Regions from separate parts of the Catenovulum adriaticum genome, predicted to be linked through region 2. Evidence: predicted binding sites of a transcription regulator. Region 2 holds the regulator's gene; each other region holds the start of a gene.
The links. The regulator sigma-54, encoded in region 2, starts transcription at its own class of promoters, with help from an activator protein. The targets are predictions, from matches to a motif close to GTTGGCACGNNNNTNGNNT.

Region 1 (4,459 bases), 1.3 Mb from region 2:
GTTGAGTCTGGCGAATATAAAGTGAATGCCGAAAAGCTAGCAAATAATATTATTGCAAGCGAAGGCAAGTTATTTGGTCTATAATTTTTGTATTCGTTTTAAATAGCAGGTTTACATTTAATGTCACAACATGAAGCGTTATTAGCAAAGCAACAATCTCAACTTGAGGGATTTACTCAACTGTTAAACGACGAGTTGGTGGCTTATAAACAGCGAAAGTCTGATGAAGTGTATAATATTGCGGTAAATAAAAACGAACTACTTACACAAATTCAGCAAACTGACCAACAAATCTCGCAATTAGAAAACTTATCAGAGCTCAAAAAAGATGAGCACTTTAACCAAGCGGTTGCGAAACTAGATGAATTGCTGGCTGACATTAAAACGCAAAGCGCAATTAACGAACGCGTTATCCGCACCAGTTTAAATAACGTGTTACGATTAAAGCAATCCATTTTAGCGCTCAAAAACTCTGATGCTATGACTTACGATAAACAAGGTCAGGCTCAAACACAAACTTTAGGTAAAGGCATCAAAGCCTAATCTGCTTCGCTAACTTGCTAAATCAACTTCAGCTAACTTTGACTTACCCAATCCTTTAACTCACGCCAATAGTCATTAAATTCTCCTCAAAAAATTGACTGGTTTTTATGTCATTTAAGGCAAGAATCTAAAAACAAAGCAACAACCAACACACATAAGCACACCTTCAATAGTTATAAACACAAAATAGGGCAGCCTAAATCAATCGACAAAAAACCTGTTAATTAAAAATGTTTAGCAAAGCGACTACAACATTTTTAATTAACAGGTTTCAGATTTATCCATTTTGCTTAGGAAAATGAGCTTAACAAACTCACGTAAACATTTATTGATTCACTAGGCTAATTCCTGAGTTTTGCTTAGACGATATTAATTGTTCAGCAACCGCCGTTGGGATTACCCCTTGTGAAGAAGCCACAATGGCTCTACTTTCGACACCAATCACGCGTGCGTATATATCTATACCAGTATCTTTATAAGTAAAAGTCCCTGTCAATATGTATTCAATTGGATGGTTATGTTTCAATTCATCTATATCTCGACTGAGTGAAAAGTCACCTTGATCAGTCACTCTAATCGTTCCGGTTGCTTTATAGTCAATTACCGACAAACCTAAGTTTTGCATATTGTGCTGAAAGCTTTCAGCTAGGTGCATACCCAACAAATTACTTTGTTCTAAATTTGAGTCAATGGGTACAAAGCTAGTCACTGCAATGGGTGTTTTGTCAGAAACATAACGCATATTTTTGATTAAACGCATCGACATAGCTTCAACATAATCACTAATGTCTAATTGAGTATCTGAGCGTAAATGAGCTGTTTTTTTATTTAAATACGCATGCGGCGACCTAGCCCAATAGTTAGTATATTCAGCATCTTGATGTCCATTAAATATTTCATCATTTAATTGAGCTTGCTTTTCCGCCGACTGGTTGGTATCAGCATTTTTTTGCTGCCACTTTGCAATTGAATGACAACCAGCTAACGTGAGTACACTTGCGGTCGCTACTGCTAATAAGCTAAAAGATTTCATTATTCCCCCACCTAGTCTCAACTAGTAGTACTTTGAATCGATAATTCGGGTTTGCCCATTAGTAAAAGCCCTCACCCGATATAAATCACGCAAATTAAGTTCTAACTCAGTAACATACACATCGTCTAAAGGATATGATTTAATCAACCGAGCGCCTTTTATCACCCCTTGTACCGAGGCACGAATTTGTTCATCTCCCATCACCAAATCTCTAACACTCACCTTGCCACTTAATTGATAACCGTGTACTTTTTCAGATAAATCTCGATAAGCATCTAATTTAGATACTTTGATCGCTTTAATCATTTTGACCGTTTTATCACTTCCGGTTTGGCTATTAATAGGAGCGTACCCTGTTGCGGTGACAATGTAGTCTTCTTCAGGTAACTGATACTCCCACTCATTATATTTATGTAGCTGTACTAAATCTGAGTTTGTTTGGCATGCGGTTAAAAACAAGCTAACTATGAATAATTTAAAAATAACTTTCACGATCGCCTCCAATAACCCGGTTATTCTCGCCTTTGTGCATTAAAATACCATTACGAGTTGTCACTTTTTCATCTGACCAAAATACGTTATTAGGAACAAACCCCTGAGCTGTTGCCAATACGACTCCATCTTTCATATTCATCATTCTAATATTAACTACGGCGCCATTTTGATGAGGCGTTAACGTGCCCGATACAACATATTTAGCATCCACTTTCGATTTTAAATCGGCTAAATCTCGGCTCCATATATAATCGCCTTCAGGCTGGACTAAAACTGAATCTCTGAGCTTAAAATCAATCACTTTATAGCCACGCTTTTGTAACTCGTATATAAAGCTTTCTTCTAATTGCCCGCCTAAATCCGCTAAAGGCGACGATTTATCCGTTACATGAGTTCGGCTTTGTTGATCAACAAAACGAGTCACTAACATATTGCCGTTTAAATTGTGCTGAGCCAAAGGTTGCAACAATTCATCCGCTAGCATAAAACTGTAAGCTTTGACCGATAATTGGCTCATGTTAGATGTATCAGCAGGCACTTTTACAGCTTCCGGTGTATCTGGCACTAAATAACTATTAACAGTTTGTGTTGAACACCCCAGCATAAATAAGCTAAATACACTGGCAAATTTAGCAATTTTTGGCATTTAACTGGCCTTAAAATAATTAAATTTTGATTTATTGGTGACTAATGCAAAAATAGTTCCAATTATATTTTGACGTCATTTTAATCAACGAGTAAAACCAAAAAATATCAAAATAGACAGATGCTCGCTATACTTAAGCTTTAATAAACAAGCAAAAATAATGTCTTGGCATAAAATTCGCTTTAGTCGTTTAATAAACGCCAATTTGGCTAAAATTAAATAAAAAGTGCTATTTTTTTGACGCACTTTAAATTTAATCAACTGATTGATATGTGAGCATTATGAGCCTGATTTTAAAAAAGCATTGTCTTAGGTATTGTTTATTAACTATTTTATTGTCTGGGATGGCACCTTCTGCTTTTTCAGCTTGGTATCAAACAACTGGCGTCGCGAAAGTTTATCAAGGCAATACAACCCAAGCTCGTAAAAAAGCAATTGATGAAGCCATTAAAGAAGCGCTACTTTTTTCAGGCGCATCAATATCAAGTACCCAGCAAGTTCGAAATGGTTTACTCACCCAAGACCTCTTTATGGTGCGCAGCAGCGGTGTGGTTAACGATATTGAAATTATTAACGAAAAAGTGTCTAACACTCGGGTAGAAGTGTCGATTCGCGCCGATGTATTTGCCGAAGACAGGCAATGTTTTACCGCTGATTACCGCAAATCAATTGCCGTTATTCCTTTTATTGTTAGTCATCAAGAACAAGCTCAAATTGGTGAGATTTATCCACTAGCCAGCAAAGTCAGTGAAAAAATTTATCAAGGTTTACAAACTCAATCTCTTCACTTAGACGCCAGAGATTATTACCCTTCACCAATTCAATTAAGCGATGCTCAACAAACTATGAGCAGCCAATTAGATAAAGCTATGCTTGCGGCAATCGCACGACGTAGCGATGTGCAATATATTTTAGCAGGTCGATTAACAGATCTCTCTATTCAGTATAACGACAATCGGTTAACTAACTGGTTAACGGGTGAACAAGCGCACCGCTATTTTGATATGCAAATAGAGTTGTTTAACGCATATAACGGTGAACTTGTGCAAACATTTAATTACCAAACTGACGCGCACTGGCCCTTTGATATAAAAAAACGAGTTAATATAAATAGCCGCCTTTTTTGGCAAAGCGATTATGGCTTAGCCGTAAATAATCAAATAGATAAAAGTTTGAACGAATTAGAAGCGTTAATGCAGTGTACCGCAGCTAAAGGGCAAATTATTGAAGTAGCAGACAGTCAAATTCGATTTAATTTAGGCAGTAAAAATAAAATAAATGTGGGGGATCGTTTTAAAATTCTTCATCAAGCAAGCTTCACAGACAAGCAAGGCATTGTCCGCCCAAATTATATTATCAGCCACTACCAGGTTGAAGTCACTCAAGTTTACCCCCACTCTGCGGTAGCTCAAACCACAAACAATAATATGCTAGCCAATATTCAAATAGGCGACATGGTCAGTTCAAAATTATTTTAAAGTCGGCGGCTCAGGTAAGCGCCATAAATAACAACTGACAGCCACAGCAGTTAACAACAAAGTTAAGGTCAGCCAAAGCTGGCCCACTAAATAGGCTGAAAAACTCATACTCAACCACATGAGTAAAATCGCTCTTACTTTTATTTTGCGACTAATACCTTTATATTTTTGGTAATTGGTAATCATTTCGCCAAAATACGCTTGGTTAAGCAGCCATTGATAAAACCGAGGGGACGATTTAGCAAAACAAGCACCTGCTAATAA
Region 2 (4,459 bases):
ACAATAAAAACCAGCGTCTTCTAGTTGGTCTAGCGCGGTCGATTTTCCTGAGCCTGAACGGCCGGATAATATGACAAGCTGTTGCATTATGCTTATTCCGTAATAGCTTGATATAGCTCTTGGTTGGTTTGTGCTGTTCTGATTTTTTTTAAAATCGCTTTGTCAGAAAGTTTTTCTGCGACAGCCGCAAGGGATTTTAAATGCGCTTTACATTCTGCTTCAGGTACTAGTAAGGCAAAAAATACATTCACTGGTTGGTTATCAATTGCATCGTAGCTAATTGCAGTTTCTGCTGTTATTAATACCGCAACCGTTTGATCTGAATGAGCTAATCGGCCATGGGGTAGGGCAATGCCATTACCTATACCTGTGCTGCCTAACCGTTCACGTTGCATAAGCGCATCTAAAATTTCTTGTTCTGGAACTGCGGTGAGTTGCTTAGCCGCAATTTGACTGATGAGTTCTAGTACTCGTTTTTTACTGGTTACAGGGACTGCACTAGCAGTGCAGTCCAAGCTTAAAAAAGATTGAATATCCATTAATGATGCTTCATTTTCTCTTTGTGTTTAATGACTTGTCTATCAAGTTTATTGATAAGGGAATCAATTGCAGCATACATATCGGTATGCTCGGCATTGGCGAATACTTCTCCGCCTGATAAGTGTAAGGTTGCTTCAGCAGTCTGGCTTAGCTTCTCAACATTCAGGATAACATGCACATTGTTGATATGATCAAAATGGCGTTCTAGCTTGGCAAACTTGGTATCGACATAATCACGTAATGCAGTTGTGATATCGACATGATGACCAGTTAAATTGATTTGCATAGACTTTTCCTTCTGGTTTACAGCCTACAATAGGCTTTTTCGTTGATTAGATGGCGGAATAGATAGCGACTCTCGGTATTTAGCAATGGTTCTACGAGCCACTTTTATACCTTGGTCGGCTAGCAATTCAGCTATCTTGCTATCACTTAACGGCTTTGCTGGGTTTTCAGCAGAAACAAGTTTTTTGATAAGTGCCCTAATCGCGGTCGATGAACACTCCCCACCGTTTTCAGTGCTGACATGGCTTGAGAAGAAATACTTCAATTCAAAAATACCGGCTGGAGTATGTAAGTATTTTTGCGTTGTTACTCGTGAAATAGTTGATTCGTGCATTTCTACTTCTTCGGCAACATCATTCAGCACCATAGGTTTCATGGCTTCTTCGCCATGTTCAAAAAAATCTTGTTGTTGTTTTACAATACAACGCGCAACTTTAAGTAAAGTCTCATTTCGGCTTTCTAAACTTTTTATAAACCATTTGGCTTCTTGCATATGTGAGCGAATAAACTGGCTATCGGCCGTATTACGAGCTGTTTTTGACATAGCTGCATATTCTGCGTTTAACCTAAGTTTAGGCACACTTTCTGGATTTAGCTCTACAATCCATTTATTTTTTATCTTTTTAACTGAGACGTCAGGCACAATGTATTGAGCCTCTTCTGCGACAACGCTATTACCCGGTCTTGGGTTTAACGATTGTATCAGCTTCATGATTTGTTTTAAGTCATCTTCTTTTAGCTTGGCTTTTCTTAATAACGTTCGATAATCACGGTTGCCTAGTAGGGCAATGTAATTTTTGATGACTAACTTAGCTTCATTTAGCCATGGTGTGTCGTCAGCGAATTGGTTTAATTGAATTAATAAGCACTCTTGTGTGGTTCGAGATGCGACACCTATCGGGTCAAATACTTGAATGCGTTTAAGTACGCACTCTACCTCATCTAACTCTACTTCTTCATTGCCTAAGCTTTCTAAAATATCTTCTGCGCTGACAGTCAGGTAGCCTGAATCATCAATTGCATCAATGATGGCTATGGCGATGCCACGATCGAGTGGAGAAAAGGGGGTTAAATCCATTTGCCATAAAAGGTGATCTCGGATCGAGTCTATGGTTTCGCCTTGGTAAACGGTATCTTCATCTGAGCTGTAGTTGCTTGAACTTGAATTACTGCTACTGCCTTGAGTGAAATGGTCGTCCCATGTGCTATCAGTTGGTAGTTGATCGGGAATATCCTGATTAGTCATTTCATCATGACTATCACGAACCGAATATTCATCTTGTTCGCCGTTTTCTTGGTTGTTATTTTCTTTGCGGTTTTGATCTTCTTTTTGTTTTTTGGTCTGGTTATATTCTTCAAGCGATTCGAAGTCGTCCTGTGGTTCATCCGTTTCTAAAAGCGGATTGCCATCAAGCGCTTCTTGAATTTCTTGTTGTAGGTCTAACGATGACAGTTGCAGTAGACGAATCGCCTGCTGCAATTGAGGAGTCATGGTTAAATGCTGACCAAATTTTAACTGAATTGATTGCTTCATTATAATTTAAACTGCTCGCCTAAATATACATCTCGGACTTGCTGGTTGCTTAGCACTTGTTCTGGGCTGCCCGATGCAATAAGTTGCCCTTGACTCACTATATACGCTTTTTCGCAGACATCCAAAGTTTCTCTCACATTATGATCGGTAATTAAAACGCCTAAGCCTCTTTCTTTTAAATGAGTAATTATGCGTTTTATATCAATTACAGAAATAGGATCAACCCCTGCAAAAGGTTCATCTAATAAAATAAACTGTGGATCTGCGGCTAATGCTCTGGCTATTTCAACTCTACGCCTTTCACCACCGGATAAAGACATACCTTCACTATCTCGGATATGGGTAATATGAAACTCTTCTAGTAACTCTTCTAGTTTATCTTTCTTTTGCTGCTGGTTTATATCTTTTCGCATTTCTAATATGGAAAAAATATTTTGGGTAACCGTTAATTTTTTAAAAATAGATGATTCTTGTGGCAAGTAACCAACGCCTGAGCGTGCACGTTCATGCATTGGGTAATAGGTGATATTGGTATCGTCTATTAATACTTCGCCTTGGTCATTTTCGACCAAGCCAACAATCATATAAAATGTGGTTGTTTTACCGGCCCCATTTGGCCCTAGTAAGCCAACAATGCTGCCAGAATCGACAGACAAAGAAACATTTTTTACGACTTGCTTTTTTTTATACGCTTTTGCCAAATTATTTGCAATTAACTGTGCCATTAATCATCACTTTTTGGAGTTAGTACGGTTCTGACTCGGTTACCACTAGTTTGTTCGGATGAAGCCACTAATTTTTGGAGTGTTAAATTATATTCAATTTTATCACCACTCACTTGGCTACCTTGCTGTGCAATTTGTGCGTTACCCGTTAAGGTTAATATTCGATCGTCTACTCGGTAATGAATTTGATTTGCTTTGGCTGTTAGTACCGCGCCGTTTTCAAGCTCTTGTTGATAGTGCGCAGGGCTACCAGTTGCAATCAATATATCTTGATCTTGTTCAGGGTTTAGGCCTTTCAAAACTTGCAATTTGGATGATTGCATCAATAAAGAACCTTGTGACACTTCCACTTTGCCACTAAAGGTTAAGGTATTAGTTTTTATATCTAATTGTTGATTTTGCGCATCAATAACAATATTTTCCTTAAAATCTGATTCAAGGGCAAAGCTATTAAAATGTAGGGCAATTAGGCCTAGTACGAGCTGTTTATTTAACAAGATAAGTCGCCTGAACATGTTGAGTTAATTCAAATTCTTTAGTGTTTAGGTTGCCTTTTAATCCTTTTCCAGAAACCTTTAATTTATTACCTTGGGCATTCACTTGTGCTTTGCTGGTAATTGTATGTTGGGTTAAATCCATATTAAGCCGCGACACATTAATTTCGTTTAGCCAATCGGTTGGTTGAGTCGATTTAACTAATACATTGCCTTCAAGTTCCAAATGGCGGTTATCGTAAATACCGCTTTCGTTTGCTGTGAGTACCCAATTTGATTCTTGCATATCTGAATATAAAACATATTCAGGGTGCTGAAAATAAGTAAATTCAAGTTCTTGGTAATATTCGAGGTTTTCAGCTTTTAGTTGCGTTTGTTTGTTACCTGTTGAGTTATATGTTACCTGAGTAAATTGTTTTATTTGATAATCAGGCTGGGTAACTTGCTCCACTTTATTGGGCGTTAAGTCTTCAGTTGACCATTGACGCCAAAAATACTGACTAACGGCGACTATGACTAAAACAGATAACAGCAATTGCTTCATACACTCATACCTTGCGCTTGAGCTAATATACCTCGAGTTTCTAATAATATATCACAAGCTTCCCGCACAGCGCCAAACCCACCACGAGTTTTAGTGGTGTAATGAGCTAACGATAAAATAAGTGGGTGAGCATCGGCCACGGCAATGGCTAATCCGACTTTTTGCATAACGGTTAAATCGGGAACATCATCTCCAATATAGGCTACCTCATCGGCGCTTAATGCAAGTTGCTGACATAATAAGTCAAAAGCTTTAGTTTTATCTTCTTGGCCTTGATATATATGCTGTACCCCTAATGATGTCATGCGTTTTTCAACAATATTGGATTTTCGGCCGG
Region 3 (4,459 bases), 1.3 Mb from region 2:
GCTAATGATTCTGAACTGCCATTTTGAAACTCATCCCAAACAAATTTACCTAAACCTGGATTTTGAGCTAACATTTCTGCGGCAATTAATACCATCCAGCCAATCCCTAATGACAAACGTAAACCAGTGAAAATCATAGGGATAGATGAAGGTAAAACAATTTTGATAATATGAGTCCACTTATTTAACGTTAATACTCGACTCACGTTGACTAGGTCTTGATTAATGCCAGATACCCCAACGGCTGTATTAACCAAAGTGGGCCATAAACAGCATAAACTAACGGTCAGCGCTGAAGTTAAAAAAGATTTAGAAAAAAGTGGATCATCGGTTACGTACAAAGCACTGACCACCATTGTAACCAGCGGTAACCAAGCTAATGGAGATACAGGCTTAAATAATTGAATTAAAGGGTTGATTGCCGCATAAGCATTTTGGCTCAGCCCACATAAAACACCCAGCGGTACTGCAATGAGCGATGCAATCAAAAAGCCCACCATTACGGTATATAGACTCGTCCATATTTGGTCTAAAAAGGTCGACTTACCCGTATAATCGCGAATTTTGGCATCATAAGTTGGGTCTTGAGCTAATCTAGCTTCATTGCGCTCTTGCTGACGCTGATAAAAAGCCTCTGCTTTTTCCCGTTCAGCAAAGTGCTCATCGACTAATACAGAGCTTTGCTCCAGCACTTGGACCGGGCCGGGAAACTGCCCAAGCGATGTATCAATATTTTGTGACGCTACATGCCACAAAAAGATAAACAAAGTCAGGCCAATAAAAGGTAATAATAATAGTTTAGATATTTTTTTTGCGGCATCTGTGTTCACTGCACTTTTAAATTCGAGCACTGTCACTTTGCCTATATCGGCTGCTTTAAGCATATAAATTCCTAATAATTTAACAAGATCTGATTAAGTTGATTCTGTGGCGAAACACCATTCACCACAAACTGACAGCTAAAAATGTTCACTTGCATTGATTTAAGGTTGTTGACTGCCTTTAAGCCCGATTTTAAATTGTTCTAAATACGCATTAGGTTTTGAACCATCATAAACAATGTTATCAATGAAATGTGTTTGAGCTGGTTTAAAGCCGCTTTCATTTGTAAACTCAGGAAACTCTGACGCTTTAGCTTTGCCTTCAGCAATTAAGGCCTTTGCAGCTTGTGCATAAATGTCCGGACGATACACTTTTTTAGCAATATCTTTATACCAATCATCTGATTTAGCATCAGATATTTGACCCCAACGACGCATTTGAGTTAAATACCAGATTGCATCTGAGTAATACGGATAAGTCGCGTTGTATCGAAAGAATACATTAAAATCAGGTACATCTCGGGTATCGCCTTTTTCATATTCAAAAGTCCCTGTCATGCTATTGGCAATGACTTCATAATCGGCACCTACATACTGACTCTTGGCTAAGATTTTAACCGCTTCAGAACGGTTCTTATTGTTGTTTTCATCTAACCACATAGCGGCGCGGATCATAGCTTTAACGACTCGAATATGCGTATTAGGGTATTTATCAGCCCAACCTTTACTGACCCCAAATACTTTTTCTGGGTTATTTTTCCAAATTTCGTAGTCAGTCACGACAGGCACACCTATGCCTTTAAATACAGCTTGTTGGTTCCATGGTTCACCTACGCAATAACCATAAATAGTGCCAGCTTCCATGGTGGCAGGCATTTGTGGTGGAGGTGTTACCGATAATAATGCATCAGCTTGCAACTGACCGGTAATGTCCCCTTTGTGCGGTGCATAATAACCAGGATGAATACCACCCGCAGCTAGCCAGTATCTCAACTCATAATTGTGAGTAGATACCGGAAAAACCATGCCCATGTTAAAAGGTTTACCTTGAGCCTGATATTTTTCAACAATAGGTTTAAGCGCATCCGCCTTAATTGGGTGAACAGGTTTACCATTTTCATGCGGCACTAACGGCTTCATTTGTTTCCAAATATCATTAGAAACTGTAATCGCGTTGCCATTTAAATCCATACTAAATGCGGTAATAATATCGGCTTTAGTGCCAAACCCAATTGTGGCTCCTAAAGGCTGACCCGCTAACATATGTGCACCATCAAGTTGGCCATCGATCACTCTGTCTAATAAGACTTTCCAGTTGGCTTGTGCTTCTAACGTGACATATAAACCTTCGTCTTCGAAATAACCTTTCTCATAAGCTATAGCAAGTGGCGCCATGTCGGTTAATTTGATAAAGCCAAATTTTAATTCTTCTTTTTCTGGCCAACCGACATCCGCTGCAATACTGCTGGGTGTTATCGTACTCCCCACAGCTAATGAAAGTGCAATCGACATTGATTTTAAGTTATTCATCCACTTTGATGTAAATTTCATTTGTATCTCCAATTTCCCAAAAAAAAAAGCTCACACCAATCTGGTATATAAATACAAGATTGGTGTGAGCTTCGTTGCCGCATCGTTAAAGCGTTTATGTCACTAGACAAAAAATCACTATTTTAATAAATGTGATCTGCCCGTTTTTATTGTTTCTTTAATTTAGGTTTAATTTAAATTGAGGTTTTAGGCTACTGCCATCATTGGCAATATAATTTTTAACTCAACAAATACAAAGCAATCCACATGCCACAAGTTAAAATAACAATAAAATCATAAATATATATAAAATCATTAAGCATAATTACCCATTATAAAAATCAAATAGGTGCAAAAAAATGAACATTACGCACTAATTAAGAGTCAAAGTTCTTAGCCTTATTACTGATAATTCGTTAAACTTGCTTAAATTAAGGCCATTATATTAAATTAAAGGAATAGGTTATGAGCTCTACAATATTAGTAACAGGTGGCGCCGGCTATATTGGCAGTCACACCGTGTTAGAACTACTTAATCAAGGCGATCAGGTCATAGTAGTTGATAATTTAAGTAACGCTTCAGAAGAAGCTTTAGAGCGAGTAAAAAAAATAACAGGTAAACATGTTGTTTTTTTTCAAGCAGATATCTTAGACAAGCCTGCACTAAGTCAAATTTTTAAACATAACAATATTGATGCCGTGATTCACTTTGCCGGCTTAAAAGCCGTGGGTGAAAGCACTCAAATTCCACTTACCTACTATCACAATAATGTCACAGGCACGATAACCTTATGCCAAGTAATGGCAGAGTTTAATGTGAAATCACTGGTCTTTAGCTCTTCTGCTACGGTTTATGGCGATCCGGCTGCATTACCGTTAGTTGAATCGATGCCAACTGGCATACCAACCAATGCGTATGGCCATTCAAAATTAATGATTGAAGAAATTTTACGTGATTTAGCAGAATCGGACCCAAGTTGGCGTATTGCTATTTTACGTTACTTTAATCCGATAGGTGCCCATGAATCAGGCTTAATTGGTGAAGATCCTAACGGCATTCCAAACAATTTAATGCCATTTATTACCCAAGTCGCCGTTGGCCGACGAGATAAACTCAGTATATTTGGTAATGATTACAACACCAAAGATGGCACTGGCGTAAGAGATTATATTCATGTTGTCGATTTAGCGTTAGGACATTTAAAAGCATTAGATAAATTAAAATCAGACTCTGGTGTATTTACTTATAATTTAGGAACAGGAACGGGTTATTCGGTGCTTGAAATGGCGACTGCATTTGAAAAAGTATCCCAGCAACCTATTCCTTATGAAGTCGTAGATCGTCGTCCTGGTGATGTCGCTGCCTGTTACGCTGATGCAAGCGCTGCAAAAGCAGAGTTAAACTGGTCAGCACAATATGAACTTGAAAGAATGTGTCAAGATAGCTGGCGCTGGCAAAAAAACAACCCTAACGGGTATAAACAATAAGAGCACACTATGAAATTTTTAATTACAGGTGCCGCCGGTTTTATTGGTTTTCACACCGCGTTAAAGCTATTACAACAAGGTCATCAAGTGGTTGGTATAGATAACTTGAATGACTATTACTCCGTAAAATTAAAAGAAGATAGGCTTGCCGAACTCGCACCCTACTCTGAATTTAAATTTATCAAACTCGATTTGGCTAATAGAGAAGGCATGGCTGAGCTGTTTAAAAAGGAACAGTTTGAACAAGTCATTCATTTGGCTGCTCAAGCCGGCGTTAGATACTCAATTGATAACCCATTTGCTTACGCAGATGCAAACTTAATTGGTCACTTGAGTATATTAGAAGGCTGTCGCCATAACCAAGTTAAGCATTTAGTTTACGCATCCAGCAGCTCTGTATACGGGCTCAACGAAAAAATGCCTTTTGATACCTCTGACTCAGTCGATCATCCGGTTTCGCTTTATGCTGCAACCAAAAAATCGAATGAACTAATGAGCCATACCTATGCCCATTTATATGGCATACCAACCTCGGGTTTAAGGTTTTTTACGGTTTATGGCCCTTGGGGCCGCCCAGACATGGCTTTATTTAAATTTACAAAAGCGATGCTCGATGGTAA

Region 1: a site for sigma-54 is predicted at 2,882-2,900, ahead of OLW01_RS09640 (flagella assembly protein FlgT). Genes of this name have one in related genera too.
Region 3: a site for sigma-54 is predicted at 2,608-2,626, ahead of OLW01_RS09880 (CmpA/NrtA family ABC transporter substrate-binding protein). Genes of this name have one in related genera too.

What each region holds. Positions count from the first base shown of each region.
Region 1 is NZ_CP109965.1:2,216,866-2,221,324, forward strand. It holds gene flgM (flagellar biosynthesis anti-sigma factor FlgM) at 1-84, shown strand, start outside; gene flgN (flagellar export chaperone FlgN) at 121-543, shown strand; gene OLW01_RS09625 (FlgO family outer membrane protein) at 869-1,576, opposite strand; gene OLW01_RS09630 (LPP20 family lipoprotein) at 1,598-2,068, opposite strand; gene OLW01_RS09635 (FlgO family outer membrane protein) at 2,052-2,717, opposite strand; gene OLW01_RS09640 (flagella assembly protein FlgT) at 2,999-4,195, shown strand; gene OLW01_RS09645 (YbaN family protein) at 4,187-4,459, opposite strand, start outside.
Region 2 is NZ_CP109965.1:360,581-365,039, forward strand. It holds gene rapZ (RNase adapter RapZ) at 1-87, opposite strand, end outside; gene ptsN (PTS IIA-like nitrogen regulatory protein PtsN) at 93-539, opposite strand; gene hpf (ribosome hibernation promoting factor) at 539-826, opposite strand; gene OLW01_RS01520 (RNA polymerase factor sigma-54) at 851-2,359, opposite strand; gene lptB (LPS export ABC transporter ATP-binding protein) at 2,359-3,084, opposite strand; gene lptA (lipopolysaccharide transport periplasmic protein LptA) at 3,084-3,581, opposite strand; gene lptC (LPS export ABC transporter periplasmic protein LptC) at 3,571-4,122, opposite strand; gene kdsC (3-deoxy-manno-octulosonate-8-phosphatase KdsC) at 4,119-4,459, opposite strand, start outside.
Region 3 is NZ_CP109965.1:2,276,342-2,280,800, forward strand. It holds gene OLW01_RS09875 (ABC transporter permease) at 1-884, opposite strand, end outside; gene OLW01_RS09880 (CmpA/NrtA family ABC transporter substrate-binding protein) at 984-2,333, opposite strand; gene galE (UDP-glucose 4-epimerase GalE) at 2,817-3,839, shown strand; gene OLW01_RS09890 (NAD-dependent epimerase) at 3,849-4,459, shown strand, end outside.